2 regions of the Virgibacillus sp. CM-4 genome follow, and region 1 is predicted to be linked to the other one. Evidence: a T-box and tRNA genes for the amino acid it is inferred to sense, from the RefSeq annotation. Region 1 holds a T-box; the other holds one or more tRNA genes.
The links. The T-box of region 1 lies ahead of tyrS (tyrosine--tRNA ligase). A T-box ahead of a tRNA ligase gene usually reads a tRNA of that ligase, here a tRNA-Tyr.
Positions count from the first base shown of each region.

Region 2: it has a tRNA-Tyr gene. The T-box ahead of tyrS (tyrosine--tRNA ligase) is inferred to sense a tRNA for this amino acid. The anticodon was not compared.

Region 1 is NZ_AUQA01000006.1:29,334-38,109, reverse strand. Features, by position in the region: gene M948_RS33445 (sensor domain-containing diguanylate cyclase) at 1-561, opposite strand, end outside; gene rpsD (30S ribosomal protein S4) at 888-1,490, shown strand; gene M948_RS33435 (zinc-dependent alcohol dehydrogenase family protein) at 1,609-2,733, opposite strand; gene tyrS (tyrosine--tRNA ligase) at 2,890-4,161, opposite strand; T-box leader at 4,240-4,454, opposite strand; gene M948_RS33425 (transglycosylase domain-containing protein) at 4,575-7,565, shown strand; gene M948_RS33420 (GNAT family N-acetyltransferase) at 7,703-8,356, shown strand; gene M948_RS33415 (acetoin utilization AcuB family protein) at 8,356-8,776, shown strand, end outside.
Region 2 is NZ_AUQA01000003.1:17,803-26,578, reverse strand. Features, by position in the region: gene M948_RS31320 (phosphomevalonate kinase) at 1-927, opposite strand, end outside; gene mvaD (diphosphomevalonate decarboxylase) at 937-1,911, opposite strand; gene mvk (mevalonate kinase) at 1,941-2,909, opposite strand; gene M948_RS31305 (hydroxymethylglutaryl-CoA reductase, degradative) at 2,906-4,195, opposite strand; tRNA gene M948_RS31300 (tRNA-Lys) at 4,484-4,556, opposite strand; tRNA gene M948_RS31295 (tRNA-Gln) at 4,757-4,831, opposite strand; tRNA gene M948_RS31290 (tRNA-Tyr) at 4,847-4,931, opposite strand; tRNA gene M948_RS31285 (tRNA-Thr) at 4,979-5,054, opposite strand; tRNA gene M948_RS31280 (tRNA-Val) at 5,058-5,133, opposite strand; tRNA gene M948_RS31275 (tRNA-Glu) at 5,160-5,234, opposite strand; gene fabI (enoyl-ACP reductase FabI) at 5,486-6,262, shown strand; gene M948_RS31265 (YwaF family protein) at 6,450-7,091, shown strand; gene M948_RS31260 (cupin domain-containing protein) at 7,183-7,854, shown strand; gene M948_RS31255 (hypothetical protein) at 8,040-8,645, shown strand; gene M948_RS31250 (N-acetylmuramoyl-L-alanine amidase) at 8,673-8,776, opposite strand, start outside.

The sequences.
Region 1 (8,776 bases):
TGTATCATGAGATAATAAAAATTGGATTACATTGTCTGGATAGAATGTTTGAATGGTCCGGTATACTTCCTTTAATATTTCTGATTTATGTGTCATTGTAAAGACGCTTATGGAAAATTCATATAAGAATGGGTAGATATCCTGGTTGCTCATCATTTGCTGGGCTAGCTTTAACACTTTCCTTGTCTCTGATTGAATTGTTTGCAAAATGGAAATAGAATTTATATCAGAAAACCTCACATATAAAAGCAGCCCAGAAGTTACATTTAAGTAATAATCCTTTTCGTATGAATAAAAGCAAAACAGATCCTTAGAAATATCTTTGCTATTTAACCCTTCTTCCAACAACTCCTTACTAACTAAATCCGTTGAAATTAAGTGATATGTAGAAGACTCTTTCATCCACTTATACATACCGGTTAATTGAATACATGGAAGCCGATTTATTTGAATGGCTATGAGGGATACGAATTCCTCATAGGATCGGCAGTCCCAATTAGTTATTACATCAAAATAGTACTGCTGTAATTCTCTCTTTACAACTTGTGAATTCATCATCATTCACCTATTCTCATGAATTAATTAGTTCAAATTACATATCCATTATATACCAAATAGTTCTTTGTGCCTATTAAGAACTTTGTCGAATACTTTTTTTATAGAAAGGTTGACTCACACCAATAAAAATTATATACTATTCTTTGTGTAAAATAATAAAGTAGCCTTAGTGAACCGACGTTTGCAATTTCATGTTGTTCCTCTCTATTGAGGTGTATCGCGTAACTCTTAGCTGCTGGAGCGATGGTACATGAAGACAACATGGTCAAGCGTAATGGAACACGGCCTTTTATTTTATGCAAAATAAAATAAAAAGGAGGAAATGTCTTATGGCTCGTTATACTGGATCAGTATGGAAAAAATCACGTCGTCTTGGCATTTCATTAACTGGAACTGGTAAGGAATTAGATAAGCGTCCTTACGCTCCTGGTCAACATGGACCAAATCAACGTAAGAAAATTTCGGAATATGGCTTACAACTACAAGAGAAGCAAAAACTTCGCTTCACATATGGTTTAAATGAGCGCCAATTCCGTACATTGTTTGACAAAGCTGGCAAAATGAAAGGTATCCATGGTGAAAACTTCATGTTACTACTTGATTCTCGCCTAGATAACCTCGTTTACCGTTTAGGGTTTGCTCGTACACGTAGACAAGCTCGTCAACTAGTGAACCACGGACATATTACTGTTGATGGTGGTCGCGTTGATATTCCATCTTATTTGGTAAAACCAGGTCAAGTTATCAGCTTACGTGAAAAATCAAAGAATCTTGATATCATTAAAGAAGCAATCGAAGTGAGTAACTTCGTTCCTGAATATTTATCATTTGATGCAGATAAACTAGAAGGCACGTTCACTCGCTATGCAGAGCGTGAAGAGCTTCCAGCTGAAATTAACGAAGCGCTTATTGTTGAGTACTACTCTCGCTAAAAAGCAGTTAGCAGTTAAACCCCAACCCCTTTTCCTAAAGGCTGTTGGGGTTTTTTCTGACTTAAGCTTTAATTTAAGATCTCGGATAGGGCGAATTGGACGTTTATCAACGCACCTCTTACATTTTAATAATGATCCGTGATGTTTCTCCATTTGCTAGCTTATCAAATCCTTCATTTATATCTTCTAATCGAATCGTTTCAGATAGTAATTGATCTACCTGTAAACGACCTCTCTCAAACAATGAAAGATACTGAGGAATATCTCGCGCTGGAACACAGCTACCAACATAAGATCCTTTCAGACTTCGTTCTTCTGCTGTAAGGCTAACGTAAGGAAAGGAAAAGTGATGTTCTGGATCTGGTAATCCTGTAGTCACTGTCGTACCTCCCCGCTTTGTAATACCATACGCTACTTCCATTGCAGATACGACTCCAGCAGTTTCAAATGTGTAATCTAGACCACCAGCTGTTGCTTCTCTCACTTTATTCACTATATTGGTATCGTTGGAATTAAATATATCCGTAGCGCCAAGTTTTTTGGCTTGCTTCAACTTTGATTCATTAAGATCTATGGCTATCACTCGGCTTGCTCCAGCCTCTTTTGCACCAAGCAATGCGCTTAATCCTACACCTCCTAATCCAACCACGGCAACTGTGCTTCCAAATTTAATATTTGCAGTGTTTACAACTGCACCAACACCAGTAATAACAGCACAGCCAAACAAAGCAAGATGTTCAAAAGAATGATTTGATTCGACTTTAATTAATGAATTCCTGGACACTACTGCGTATTCTGAAAACGCTGAAACACCAATATGATGATAAATTGGTTCATTATCAGCATACAGTCTAATGCCTCCATTTATTAATGTACCTTCGTTATTAGCATAAGCAGCTGGTTCACACAAAGCGGGGCGCCCCTCCTGGCATGGTAAGCAATGGCCACAGCTAGGTACAAACACACATACAACATGATCGCCAACTTGTAAATCGGTTACACCTTCACCAAGCTCTTTAACTATACCAGCTGCCTCATGACCTAATGCCATTGGTAAAGGTCTAGGACGGCTTCCATTAATCACAGATAAATCAGAGTGACATAGACTTGCGGCTTTTATTTGTATTAAAACTTCACCTCTTTCAGGTCTCTTCAATTCTAAGTTTTCAATCGTAAGCGGTTTACTTTCAGCATACGGTTGGGCCAAACCTGATTCCCGCAACACAGCTGTTTTGGTTTCCATCTCTAATACCTCCTTTAAAGCAGAATTGAATATAAAGTTCATTTTTATTATAGCAAATAATTCGAAAGTACAAATAATTCCCAACGATGTTTACTAGAGTTGTTGTATGTTAATATAAAAAACACAGGACAATGCCTGTGTTTTAAATGATATGTTCTATGCAAATGTAATAAGAAAGTACTTCTTCTTACCTCTACGGATAACCGTAAAAGTCTCTTCAATTCGGTCATCAGCCTGTAAATGATAGTTTACATCTTGCTCACGTTCTCCATTAATATATATAGCGCCATTTGAAATATCTTCCCTAGCTTGCCGCTTTGATGAAGAAATTTTTGCACCAACTAGTAAATCGACTAATCCGATTTCTTTATTTTCAGCATTATAGGTTGGAACATCTTTAAACCCTTGTTTAATATCACTTGCAGTTAATTGTTTGATATCTCCACTAAATAACGATGCTGAGATTTTTTGTGCTTGTTTAAGTGCAGCCTCACTATGAACAAGTATTGTCATTTCTTCAGCTAAACGTTTATGAGCAACACGTTTCTCCGGCTGTGTCTTAATCTCATCTTCAAGTTCTGCTATTTCTTCTTCAGCGATAAATGTAAAGTAACGAAGAAACTTAATAACATCTCGATCATCTGTATTTAACCAAAACTGATAAAACTCATATGGAGACGTTTTTTCCGGATCAAGCCAAATGGCTCCGCCAGCTGTTTTCCCGAATTTTGTTCCATCTGCTTTGGTAATAAGTGGTACAGTTAAACCGAAGACATTAACTTCATCGTTTTCATTTTCTCTAGAACGACGAATAAGTTCCATTCCTGCTGTAATATTCCCCCATTGATCACTCCCCCCTATTTGTAATGTACAATCCTCTTCTTCATTCAATTTCATATAATCAAGAGATTGTAAAATCATGTAACTGAATTCTGTATAAGAAATCCCTTGTTCTATACGAGCAGACACTGATTCTTTACTAAGCATATAATTAATACCAAAATGCTTTCCCGCATCCCTTAAGAAATCTATAACTGTCATACTGGATAACCAATCATGATTATTTCTTGAAACTACAGGATTTTCGCCTTTGTCAAAGTCTAAAATTCTGGCAATTTGCTGTTTGATTTTCTCACTGTAACCTTTAACCACTTCACTTTCATTTAAAGAGCGCTCCGTATTACGACCACTAGGATCACCGATCATTCCAGTTCCTCCGCCTATCAATGCAATTGGTTTATGACCAGCTTTTTGAAAACGTTTCAGCATGGTGATTGGAACTAAATGTCCAATATGCAAACTATCTCCAGTGGGGTCAAATCCGCAATATAAAGTAACCTCATTTTCCGATAAATGTTTTTCTAATCCCTCTCTATCTGTTACTTGATTAATAAGTCCTCGTGTTTCTAGATCTTGTAAAATATTCAATTTCTTTCACACTCCAATAATTTTTTTGAAAACTGATAACGTAGTGTATCAGACATTAAAAAAACTCCTCCCTCTACGAAAAGGGACGAGTTATTATTCACACGCGGTACCACCCTTGTTGCACATCAATGCCACTTGGGGTTGTTAACGATGTTGCCACCGTTTCTTCATTCTAATCATAAAGAAATTGCTCCAGAATGTAATTCACTTTACAAATTTAACCTAGCTTCCACCAACCGCTAGTTCTCTATACAGGAATTTGCAAAATTACTCCGTTCCTTCTCAGCATCTTATATTCGGTTATTATCTATCTATACCATATCTTATTAATAAAAGCAATTTATAAACGAAAATCAGTTATACCAATTTTCTCTAGTATGCTATAATGAATAAGGAATTTAGGAGGGTTAGTCATGAATTTTAAACATAGGCTTCATACATATATCAACAAAGTGAAAGCTCATCCTTTTATGGAAAAAATTAATTCTCAACCTTTTATTGAGAAACTCAAATCACTCTGGAAAGCAGGAAAAATTCAGCAATCAACACGCATTTCATATAATGTCGTCTGGAATGTTATCCTGTTTTTCATTGTTATCGGTTTAATTGGGGTATTTTTTGCCGGTGGTTTAGGAGCAGGTTATTTTGCTTCGCTTGTTAAGGATGAACCAGTTCGTTCCTATGAAGTTATGAAACAAGATATCTATAACTATGAAGAAACATCGAAACTCTACTTTGCAGGTGATACTTATTTTGGCGATGTAAGATCTGATCTATACCGAGAAGAGACCACTTTAGAGAATATTTCTCCACAGCTTATCGATGCTGTTATTGCAACAGAGGATGAATACTTTAATGAGCATCACGGAGTTGTACCTAAAGCTATTTTACGTGCCGTCTTGCAAGAAGTAACCAACGCAAACACGAAAACAGGTGGCAGCACGTTAACGCAACAATTAATTAAAAATCAAATACTAACTGACGAAGTATCTTTTGAGCGAAAGGCAAAAGAAATACTATTAGCACTTCGCTTAGAACGTTTCTTTAATAAAGAGGAAATATTAGAAGCGTACTTAAATATTGTTCCTTATGGTAGAGATGCCTCCGGTAACAACATTGCTGGAATACAGACTGCTGCACAGGGAATCTTTGGGGTCGATGCCAAAAACGTGAGCCTTCCGCAAGCAGCTTATTTAGCAGGTTTACCGCAGAGCCCATCTGCTTATACCCCCTTTACGAATAATGGGGACATGAAAGAAGGAGAAAGTTTAGAGCGAGGTATAAATCGAATGAAATCGGTTCTACATCGCATGTACGAAGCCGAATACATTACAAAAGAAGAATATGACGAAGCAGTCGCATATGATATTACGAAGGACTTTACCAATAAATCAAAATCACCAATTGAACAATATCCATATTTAACATTTGAGCTTGAGCGTAGAGCTACAGACATTTTGACACAACAATTAGCTAAAGAAGATGGTTACTCCAAAGAAGATTTAAATAAGGATGACGATTTATTAGCTGAGTATAATCAGCTAGCGAAACGCAATTTACGTATGCAGGGCTATCATATTCATACTACAATTAATAAAGATATTTATGATACCATGCAGAAAACAGCGCAAGCTTATGAAAATTACGGCCCAACCCGTACAGTTAGAAAAGAAAACCCTGAAACCGGTGAAGTCGAAGAAACCAAGGAACGGGTACAAACCGGGGGCATCCTAATTGAAAATAGTAGTGGTAAGATTATCAGCTTTGTTGGTGGTCGAGGCTATGATGAGAATAATAACATAAACTATATTTCAGAGACGGTTACTCGCTCAAATGGTAGTACAATTAAACCAATTCTGGATTATGCACCTGCTATGGAAGAAGGCGTTATCCAACCAGGAAGTGTGCTAGCTGACTATAAAAAGCAATTGCCAGGATGGGATTACGGAAAACCTGGTAACTATGGTGGTGGCTATCACGGGATCGTTTCTGCTCGAAAAGCATTAGTTAATTCCTATAATGTTCCAGCTGCAGAAATTTATTCTAAAATCATTAACCAAGATCCTGCTGCCAAATATTTAGAAAAAATGGGGATTACCACACTGACGAAAGCAGATCACGTAAATCCATCTTTATCCATAGGTACAATGGAAGCAAGAATTGAAGAAAATGTTAATGCCTTCGCAACCTTTGGTAATAATGGCAAATTTGAAGATGCATATATGATTGAGAAGATTACTACAAATGATGGCGATATTGTCTATGAACATGAACCTAATCCCGTAAACGTGTTTTCTCCACAAACAACATATCTGACTATTGATATGATGCGTGATGTAATCAGCAATGGAACTGCAGGCTACTTAACCAGTCAATTAAAATATCAGCGTGTCGACTGGGCCGGCAAAACAGGAACATCTCAGGATTACCATGATGCATGGTTTGTAGCTACAAATCCAAATGTAACGTTTGGAACATGGATAGGATATGATACCCCTTATCCAATTAACAATACCAGCATGTCCTATAGTAATCGAAACATAAAATTATGGGCAGAACTTATTAACTCTGCATCTGATGTGGATCCAGAATTAGTTGCTCCAGGCGCTAATTTCCAACGACCGGAAGGCATCGTCCAACGTAGCTATTGTTCCATTTCAGGCATGCTGCCATCAGAGCTTTGTGAAAAAGCCGGATTAGTAAAGACAGACTTGTTTAATAGCAAATACGTACCAACAGAAAAAGATGATAGTTTAGTCTCAGGCAGTACGGTTATGGTGAATGGAAAAGCTATAACAGCTGGACCAAATACACCAAGTGAATTTACAACTGGAGATGGCTTAGCCTTTAATCCCGAATTTTTAAAACGTAATGGCTATGATAAGTTGAATGATATAACTCAGTTGTACCCACGTACAGAAAGGGAAAAGTGGGAGAAAATAAGTGCTCCAAATATGGATTCAAACAATGTGCTTGAAGATGATGGAAAAGCACCTCAGGCACCAACGAATGTGAAAAAGTCTGGAAACAAATTAACATGGCAGAAATCAGGAAGTGACGATGTTGTAGGCTATCGAATTTATCGTTCTAATGGACCAGGGGACAACTTCACAAGAGTTGGAAATACGACATCGACTGAATTTGAGATTGGCGATGGAGATGCACGTTATCACGTAAAAGCTGTTGACTACTTTGGGGTAGAATCCTCTGCTTCAAAAGAGATTATTATAGGCGATACGGGGGAAAAAGAACCGGAAACACCTGATAAACAAGAGAAATCAAAAGAAAAAAAGGATGATCAACAGAAAGAGAATAACGATGAAAGCAAAAACAACGAAGAAACCGAAAATAAGCAAGAAGAGGATAACTCCAGTAATGATTCATCCGAAGATACAGGACAATAAAGCATGTGCCCATTAAGCTAGTAAAGATCATTCTTTACTAGCTTTTCTTTTTATAAATCTTTCGCTTATGTTACTAAAAATTCAAAGGATTTTGCTGTATAATAAATGTAAGCGCAATACAAACAGGTGGTGAACCAATGAAGCATGAAAAAAGCTATTACACGAGCATGCGCGAGACATCTGAAGGAACCATAATTATCGAAGGACCACTTGAGGCAAGTGACCTAAAAAAATATGAATTTCATGAAGAGCTGACGGCTTTTCGTCCTGCTTCTAAACAATTTGAAGCAATCATAACGATTTCCACATTTTCTGAAGCACGGATCATTATTGCTAGAACTGCAGATACAATTATAGGGTATGTTACCTACTTACACCCCGATCCATTAGAAAGATGGTCCACCTTTGAGATGGAAGATTTACTTGAATTAGGAGCTATTGAAGTTATTCCTGCTTTTCGTGGAGCTAAGATTGCATCTGGCTTACTTGAAGTTTCTATGATGGATGACTTTATGGAAAATTATATCATCATTTCTACCGAATATTATTGGCATTGGGACTTAGATGGAACAAAATTAAGTATTTGGGATTATCGAAAAGTAATGGAAAAAATGATGGCTGCTGGTGGATTACTACCTGCTCCTACAGATGATCCCGAAATAATTTCTCACCCTGCCAATTGTTTAATGGTACGGATCGGTAAAAATGTAACAGCAGATTCAATAACGCAATTTGATACGCTTCGATTTTTACAGCGACACAAATATCGAAATATGCGGGAGGGATTGTAATGCTGGTAGAAGAAATAATGAAAACAAATGTAATTGCCTTGCCTCCAACGGCCACCATTGAGAGAGCTTTACACCTACTTCATGAACATCATATAAGACATATCCCCATCGTAAATGAACAAAATCAAGTTATTGGGATTGTTTCTGATAGAGATGTAAGAGATGCAAGTCCATCTATACTTAATACTGGTAACTCCTCAAGAGAATTAGAACATGAAATTCAAACCATCATGAGTCAACCAGTAATTACTATACACCCTTTAGATTTTGTTGAAGAAATCGCGAAAGTATTCTATGAAGAAGAAATTGCTTGTCTTCCAGTTATTCGACAAAATCAACTTGTAGGGATTGTTACAGAAAAAGATATGCTTTATACGATGATTCAATTAACTGGAACGCATGTACAAAGCTCTCATATCG
Region 2 (8,776 bases), on a different contig from region 1:
GTCACACAACTTCGATAATAATGATGTCTCGATATCCACATTAGCATATCGCCCCACTTTAGCTAAAGCATGACGATTTTCCGTAATACCGTTTAAAAATAAGGATGCATCATTTTCCTTCATTCCGTTTAAAATCTTCGTAACCGCTTGTTCACTCTCCAACAGAAACTGATTAAAGTGGCTTAAATTATCCGTCTTTAACTTCAAAATCTCATCGACCAGTCTCGCCGTAGATGCCGGTTTACCAGTCCAGCCGATACACATATGTATATTTTCTGGCAGCTGTACGCGTTCTAAGGATAAGTACTTCCAATTTTGATTTACTACGTCAGTTAGTGATAAAGCATTTTGATACGCATGTCGTAACCAATCAGCCTGAAACGAAGAATAGTTAAGAAAGCCTCCATGGGATGATGCAGCTACATCAGCCCCAGAGCCATTCCCTTGCGTCACCACATGAGAGATAGCAGCAAGTTGAAAGATTAATCTTGCGCTAGGTCTATAGGGGAGTGATTGATGCAGGATAGCAGTAATTACAGAAGTTACTACTGCGGCACTAGATCCTAGTCCGTATTTCACACCGGATGTGTCATCCAATTCACTCTTAATCGTTAATTGAAACGGCTTTATTGCAATACGCTGCTCCTTCAAATACTTTATCGCAATCGTCATCGCCTCTTCAACAAAGCTTGTTCGGATATCATCACAGTCAATCTTTACACGATCATTTGTAAATTCCCATTCTAATTGTTCTAATTGAAAATCGAGTAGACTAATTTCATTTGTTTCCGTTGGTTGAATCGTAGCATACACATAACGATCTACTGCCATTACTACCAAATGATTATTTGGCTGTAATACAGCAAACTCGCCTGCTACCATTAACTTTCCTGGAACTTTGATGGTCATTGGTGTTTGTTGCAACATGTTCAACCCCTATAAATAGGTTACTCCTTGTCCCGGCTTGCTTAACCGTATATCAGCTACACCAGATAGACTACGAAGCGTTTCTTCGACAATTTTCTCATATTCTGGCAAATAAAGCACCTTTACATTAGGACCAGCATCAATGGTGAAATAAACTGGTATATTCTGTGTACGCATTTCTTGAATTTTTTGCATAACAGCAATAGTTGTATCATGCCAATAGGTAAACGGGGGATTCGCTCCAAGTGTTGTTGCATGCATTTTTAGGCAATTAGCCTCAGCTATTTCCCCCACCTTTTGAAAGTCACGATGACGAATACCTTCTTTGATCGTTGTTAAATCTTGGGGAATGCTATCCAACCACCCTTGAAAGAATGGAGAAGTTTCGACCGTTCGTTTCATTCCAGCTCTGCTGGAAACTTTTTTCTTTGTCGAAGATAATACAACGGCAGCAACTCGAATATCCCAATGTTCTGCAGGAGCAATTGGAATCGCATAAGAATCGGAACCATCTTCCTTCTTACCCATTTGCCATTCAGCAAAACCGCCGTAAATCGAACGACATGCTGAACCAGACCCCTGTCGAGTTAGGCGGGAGAGCTCCATGTTACTTAAACCTAATCCTATTGCTTTCGTTCCCGCTGCTGCTAATGCAGCAAATCCAGATGCTGAAGAAGCGAACCCTGCAGCCGTAGGGACTTCATTCTTAGAGGTTATACTTGCGTAAAGTTGCTTCCCCGCTAGCTTACGTATAATATCCAAAAAAGATGCAACCCGCTCATATTGCTCACCTGTAATTACTTGTTCATCTAAGATAAATTGATCTTTTGTAAGTGTTTCATCAAATTCTACGGACGTTGTCGTAAAATATCCATCTAAGGTAAGCGACAAGCTATTATTTGTCGGTAATATAATGGGTTCATTGCGCTTTCCCCAATATTTTATTAAGGCAATATTCGTATGTGCCTTAGCTGTTGCCTTCATGATAATTCCCCTTCACTATTCACAAGCTACTATTTCTCTTGATTTCCTTTTAGCACAAATGGCCATACTGCATGAGCACCGAACTTCCGCAGCTTTTCTGCTAATTGCCTTGAATGTACTTCATTTTGAGCAAGTGCAATTATGCAACCGCCATTACCGCCTCCGGTTAATTTTGCGCCTAATGCTCCTTCACTACGAGCGAAGTGTATTAACCGATTTAAACCTGCATCACTTACACCTAAAGCCTCTAATTCTTTCTGAGCTTCGTTTAACATATGACCTAGAATATGTTTGCCTTTTTTCTCCAATGCCTGTTTTGCATGGTGTGTTAATTGGCCAATCCGTTCAAGCTTGCGATGAATTCGCTTTGGAGCCATCTTTAACAGTTGGGCAACTGACTCTACAGCCATACGAGTATCGCCGATTCTTCCAGAATCCGCGACCACAAAATGGAAATCATCACTTAATTCTATAAAATCTATTGGATGTTCTTTCTCATACCAAACCGGCGACTGTGATGTAATCGTCAATGTGTCGATTCCTGAAGGTGCACCATGTGCAAAGGTTTCGGATATATTAGCTAATGTTAATAAATCTTCATCAGTATAATCCTCTTCAAAGTAAGCAAATAACGATCGCACTACAGAAATAGCTACAGATGCACTTGAACCAAGTCCCTTACCAGGAGGAATAGAAGATTTAATTCGAATAACAAGGTCCTCAGCCGGCATATTGATATGTTTTAACGTCTCTTGAATACATTGTGCAATACCCTGCAATGATTCAGGTGCCGTAGAAAGGGGGCCATGGTAAAATGTTGTATCAATCATTACTGAACCAGGGATATACTCTACCGAAGTTTCAACACCGACTAAAGGAAATGGAATAGCAATAGCTGGTTGCCCGTGTACAACTGCATGCTCTCCAATTAAAATTAGTTTACTATGAGCTATACCTATAGCTGTTTTTTCTGTTGTTGTAGCTTTTTCTGCACTCATTTTGTATACTCTTCCACCAATTCTTTAGCTTTTCCGACACGGATTTCTTTTGCTTCTACTAATTTTTCTGAAACGATATCAATCAACTCCCCAGTAGCTCCTGCTGCTATGGCAACAGAACGAGAATGTAATGCCATATGTCCTTTTTGGATGCCATCTGTAACTAACGCTTTTAGGGCTCCAAGGTTTTGCGCTAATCCAACGGCAATAATAACCTGTGCAAGCTCTTGGGCAGATTCGACGTTTAACATGCGTAGCGCAATCTTAGAAATCGGGTGTACGTTTATTGATCCTCCAACTGTCCCTACCGACATCGGTAATTCTAATTCACCGACAAGATTCCCTTCTTGATCAACGGACCACGACGTCATGGAACTGTATTGCCCATGGCGCGAAGCATAGGCATGGGCACCAGCCTCCACTGCCCTCCAGTCATTACCTGTAGCAATTACAATTGGATCAATCCCATTCATTATTCCTTTATTATGGGTGACAGCACGATATGGATCAGAGGCAGCAAACTCATACGCATGTACAACGCCATCACGCACCTCTTCCCCAGTAAAATCCCCAGTTTTAAGAATATCAGGTGGAATAACACATTTTGCCCGAGCTAAACACTTATCAGCATAATTCGACAAAATACGCAAATACACTTTCCCGCCTGTTAATTCTTCAATGTAAGGAGCAAGTGATTCAACCATTGTATTTATTATATTCGCTCCCATTGCATCACATGTATTAATGTATAAATGTAATACTAGCATCTGTTGATAAGAGGAATTCGATGCTTCATTTAGGATCCGAATATCCAAATCCTCAGCTCCCCCTCCCCTAGCAACAATGCTTGGGTACGCTTCATTCGCTTGTTTTAGCAAATATGTTTTATGATTAACTAATACTTGCTTCGCTTTTTGAAAATCCTCGCAGCCTACAACCTGAATCTGACCAATCATGACTCTTTCGGTTGCTTCAGTAGTAAAACCGCCGGAATCTCTAACAATTTTGGCTATATGACTAGCAGAAGCGACTACGGAAGGCTCTTCAATTGCCATCGGTACTACATATTCTTTCCCATTTATTAAGAAATTCAATCCTAATCCAAGCGGAAGGGGATAAGTACCAATTACATTCTCAATCATCTTATCAGCTGTTTCAGTAGGTAAACCTTCTTTTGCTTCTAAACCCTGCAGCTCTTCCTCCGAGAACACATCCATACTTTTTAAAAGTTCTCTGCGCCCTTCCACCGATCTATTGTAAAAACCAGGAATCCTCGAGGTTTCCATTGCCTATCATCCTTTATATCGTTATCATAGAATTTCGTACGTCAAAAAATTTTTAAGGCATTTATCTATAGTAAATTATATCACGATTTAACACTTTTTCGTTATATAAACTCATCTTTCTACTGAATTCCCTAGTCCTCGCACATGGTAACATAATACCACATGTTATATATAAAAATAACTGTTTCTATTATGTAAAAAATCACCGTAAAATGCAAATAAACAAGGCTGCTACAGTTATAACACCTTGTTTATTTCTAATTCTTATTTATTGTTATGATACTTTGATGAGCCATGGAGGATTCGAACCTCCGACCCTCTGATTAAAAGTCAGATGCTCTACCGACTGAGCTAATGGCTCATATGAAATTAATTTGTTTCTAAATAAGATCATTCTTTAATTACCCCTACTTCTCCCAGCCTATTCTTGGAAGCATTGTGCATCGGGGTTACTCGCAGTTAATTCGGTGGAAGATATTGCTCGTTGCTCTACCGACTGAGCTAATGGCTCATATAAAATTAAACACTGTATTATGTAAAAAACTTTTAGAAACAAAAAAATGGCTGGGCTACCAGGATTCGAACCTGGGGTACACGGGATCAAAACCCGATGCCTTACCGCTTGGCTATAGCCCAACAATTCTATATATATGGTGGAGGGGGAGAGATTCGAACTCCCGAACCCTGAGGGAGCGGATTTACAGTCCGCCGCGTTTAGCCACTTCGCTACCCCTCCATATTGTTAACACACAATTTATTATTTATTCATGCTTTTTAAAAAAATGGTGCCGGCCAGAGGACTTGAACCCCCAACCTACTGATTACAAGTCAGTTGCTCTACCAGTTGAGCTAGGCCGGCATATGGTGGAGGATGCAGGGCTCGAACCTGCGACCCCTTGCTTGTAAGGCAAGTGCTCTCCCAGCTGAGCTAATCCTCCGCACCAATTATGTAGAAAATAAAAATTGGTGACCCGTACGGGATTCGAACCCGTGTTACCGCCGTGAAAGGGCGGTGTCTTAACCACTTGACCAACGGGCCATATCTTTTTAAAAATGTCGATTCTTGGATGTCTTTGTTAAGTTCCGTCGAAACCAACGAATTTTATTATACCCAGTTCTATATCATTTGTAAAGGGTAAATTTTATTTTTTTATCATTTCTTTTTATTCGTTTGTATAGACGAGTATAAAGCAGGTTACGATGATAAATAACTTCAAAATAGATAAGGCTTTCTTTCGAAATATGGATTAGGTTATAATGTATGAAAGAAATGATCATGGAGGTTCGATGATGGGACATTTAGTAGAAGGAAAGAATATTGTTATTATGGGTGTTGCAAGTGAAAGAAGTATTGCTTGGGGAATTACATCATCCTTACATAAAGCAGGAGCAAATCTTATATTTACATATAGACAAGAACGGTCATACAAAAAGCTAACAAAGCTTTTGGAGAAACATGATATCGAAGCTCAATTAGTCGTATCCTGTGATGTTGCCAGTGACGAAAGTATTACGAGTGCATTCAACACGATAAAAGATGAAATTGGAACTATTCACGGAGTTGTACACTCTGTTGCTTTTGCCAATCGAGATGAATTACAAGGGGAATATGCTGACACCTCGCGAGATGGCTTTTTACTGGCACAGGAAATTAGCGCCTACTCCTTAGTAGCCGTAACAAAGGCAGCGAAAGAATTAATGACAGAAGGTGGAAGCATTGTTACCCAAACCTACCTTGGTGCAGAACGAGTTATCCAGAACTATAATGTGATGGGAGTGGCAAAAGCTTCACTTGAAGCAAGCGTTCGTTACCTCGCTGAGGATATGGGTAAGTATGGGATTCGTGTAAATGCTGTTTCAGCTGGTCCAATTCGTACACTTTCCGCAAAAGGAGTCTCTGGTTTTAACGAAAAAATGGGAGTGATTGAAGAAAAAGCTCCGCTTCGTAAGAATGTAGATCAAGATCAAGTTGGAGATGCCACATTATTCTTTATGAGTGAACTATCAAGAGGCATAACAGGGGAAGTACTTCATGTTGATTCCGGTTACCATATTATTGGAGGCTAATCCTTTTTACTTTTATAGTTAACAGAGAACAAAGGCGCTTCATCCTACAAGCTGGGAAAAGCGCCTTTATTAGCTATCGACGTCAAGATGAAATGGCATAATGAAGGGAATGATGGATAGAAGATGCATACTCCCCCCTTTAATCAATTTGGTATTAGTCATGTAATTATACTGGTTATTTATATCGTTGGAATTCGTTTTGATTATTGCTTTATCCCATCACCAACACACCCAAAAATTCTTCGTTCAACTTACACGCTGGCTTTTATTCACTATCTTAATTTTATCTGAAATCAGCTACCAATGGTGGACACTAACAACTGGTATATGGAATTTACAAGAGCATATACCTCTTCATCTTTGTGGTATAGCTAGTATTACAGGTGCTATTGCCTTGGCAACGAAAAGTCAGAAGCTCTCCTACATTACTTTTTATATTGGATTCATTCCAGCTCTTTTAGCATTAATTACACCTGAACTCCCATATGATTTTCCCCATTTTCGTTATTGGAAGTTCTTTATTCATCACATGGCCATATCGCTAACAAGTATATTTTTACTGTTATTTATAGTACAATCAATTACATTTAGGTCAGTATTAGAAACGTATGGTTATTTATTGGCTTATGCGATATTCATTGGTTTTATCATTAATCCTCTATTTCAATCCAACTATTTATACCTATCCTCCTCTCCAACAGCTAAAACGCCATTAGATTTACTTGGGGATGGGTGGTTGTATTATCTGAGTTTATGTATTCTAGCTTTTCTAGTTTTTGTAGTTTGTTATATGGTGATATATCGACGAATAATCATAAGAAACCACTAAAATACGAATTATTAGGCATCTGTCACACTTTTAACGCCCATACATAGGATATGTTTGTAACTATTATTATGAAAGGGAGTTGAACGTACTTATGCCAACTTCTTATATGGACTATACAAAACCAGGTGTAGCGTTTTTTTCTGATGTAAACAAAAACCGCTTATTTACTAGAAATGATGAAAATTACATTAATCAATTGGGACGAAATGAATTAAATACACTAGGTAATGTGTCGATGCTTGATATCTACTTAAGTAATGGACGTGTTGTTGAGCCTCATTATCATCAAAATGCTTCAGAGCTTGTATATTGTATCAGTGGGTCAGCTGTTGTCTCTCTAATTAATCCTTTCAATAATGAAGTTTCTAACATCCCTATAACACCTGGGCAAGTAGCAAATATCCCTCAAGGATGGTGGCATTGGGAGGAAGCAACCAATAATAATACGCATCTTTTTGCCATCTTTGATGCGCCTTATCCAGAATATATTCTTGGATCGGATATACTTACAAAAACGCCTGTTGAAATCATGGCACATACGTATTGCTTAGATCCTGAAACTTGGAAGGAAGCAATCGCTCCTATTAACGAATCCGTTATTATTGGACCAACGGATGAATGCACAAGAGAAAGAGAAGACCATCAAGGTTATTCCCAGCCATATTACCCTGAAACTAATACAAATTATCCGTATACTGTTCCACAATATGGATACATGCAACCCTACCCTAATTATTATTATCTAGGCTACGGATACCAATAAAAGATAAGCGCTTTTGCTGTAAGAAAGAATAGGCAACAGCCTTTTCATTTTGGAACATATTTCCTGTTCTCGCATGATATATATAATATGGGGTGATACAAGTTTTCAAATTACTCATCTTAATTTGTGTGATAACTGCTTTATTCTATTTCAGTGTGAAAAATCAAGATCTAGGAACTACTGAATTGATTAGCATTATCTTGTATCCCATTTCACTACTCACACTATATTTAGCACGTTTGCAGTTTCAAGCAAATCATGCACCCGTAATTACAATAACTAGTAATAAATTGAGACAATCTAATCAGATGGATGAAAGCCGCTTTAATATTACAGTAAAGAACCTTGGTAATGGTGTATGCATTGATTCCTTCTTATTATTAAAAGAAAAAGACGTAAACAATCGAACACAATATTATATGTCTAAACCAGAACGAGAAATACAACCTGATACAGCAATAGAATTTACCATTACGAAAGAGGAGAGTTTCGAACATGATGTTCAATATATGCTCGTTTATATGGATTTTTTCGGCCATAAATATTTGGCAAGCAATGTTCATAGGGGACGAAAATCGTATGACTATAAACACTTGGAAAGGTTAACCCAGCCATCGAAACAGCTGTTTTTCTTGCACCCTATCTATTTAAAATTTTTATGGTGGCGTCATAAAGCAATTAAACAACAAAACACTTACCGATATCAGCATTTAGCAAAAATAAAAGCAACACGGGAACAATTAAAGGGATTGGATCTATATTTCGAGCCAGAGGATAAAACTAAAAAATAGCCCCCACGTTGCTGTGGGGGCAATAAATTATCTCGTGTAATAGCGAACATAACTAGGATTCGCCGTAATATATAAACCACTTTTAATCTGATACATATACCCGCCATCTACTGGGAACCTGTCCTGAATGA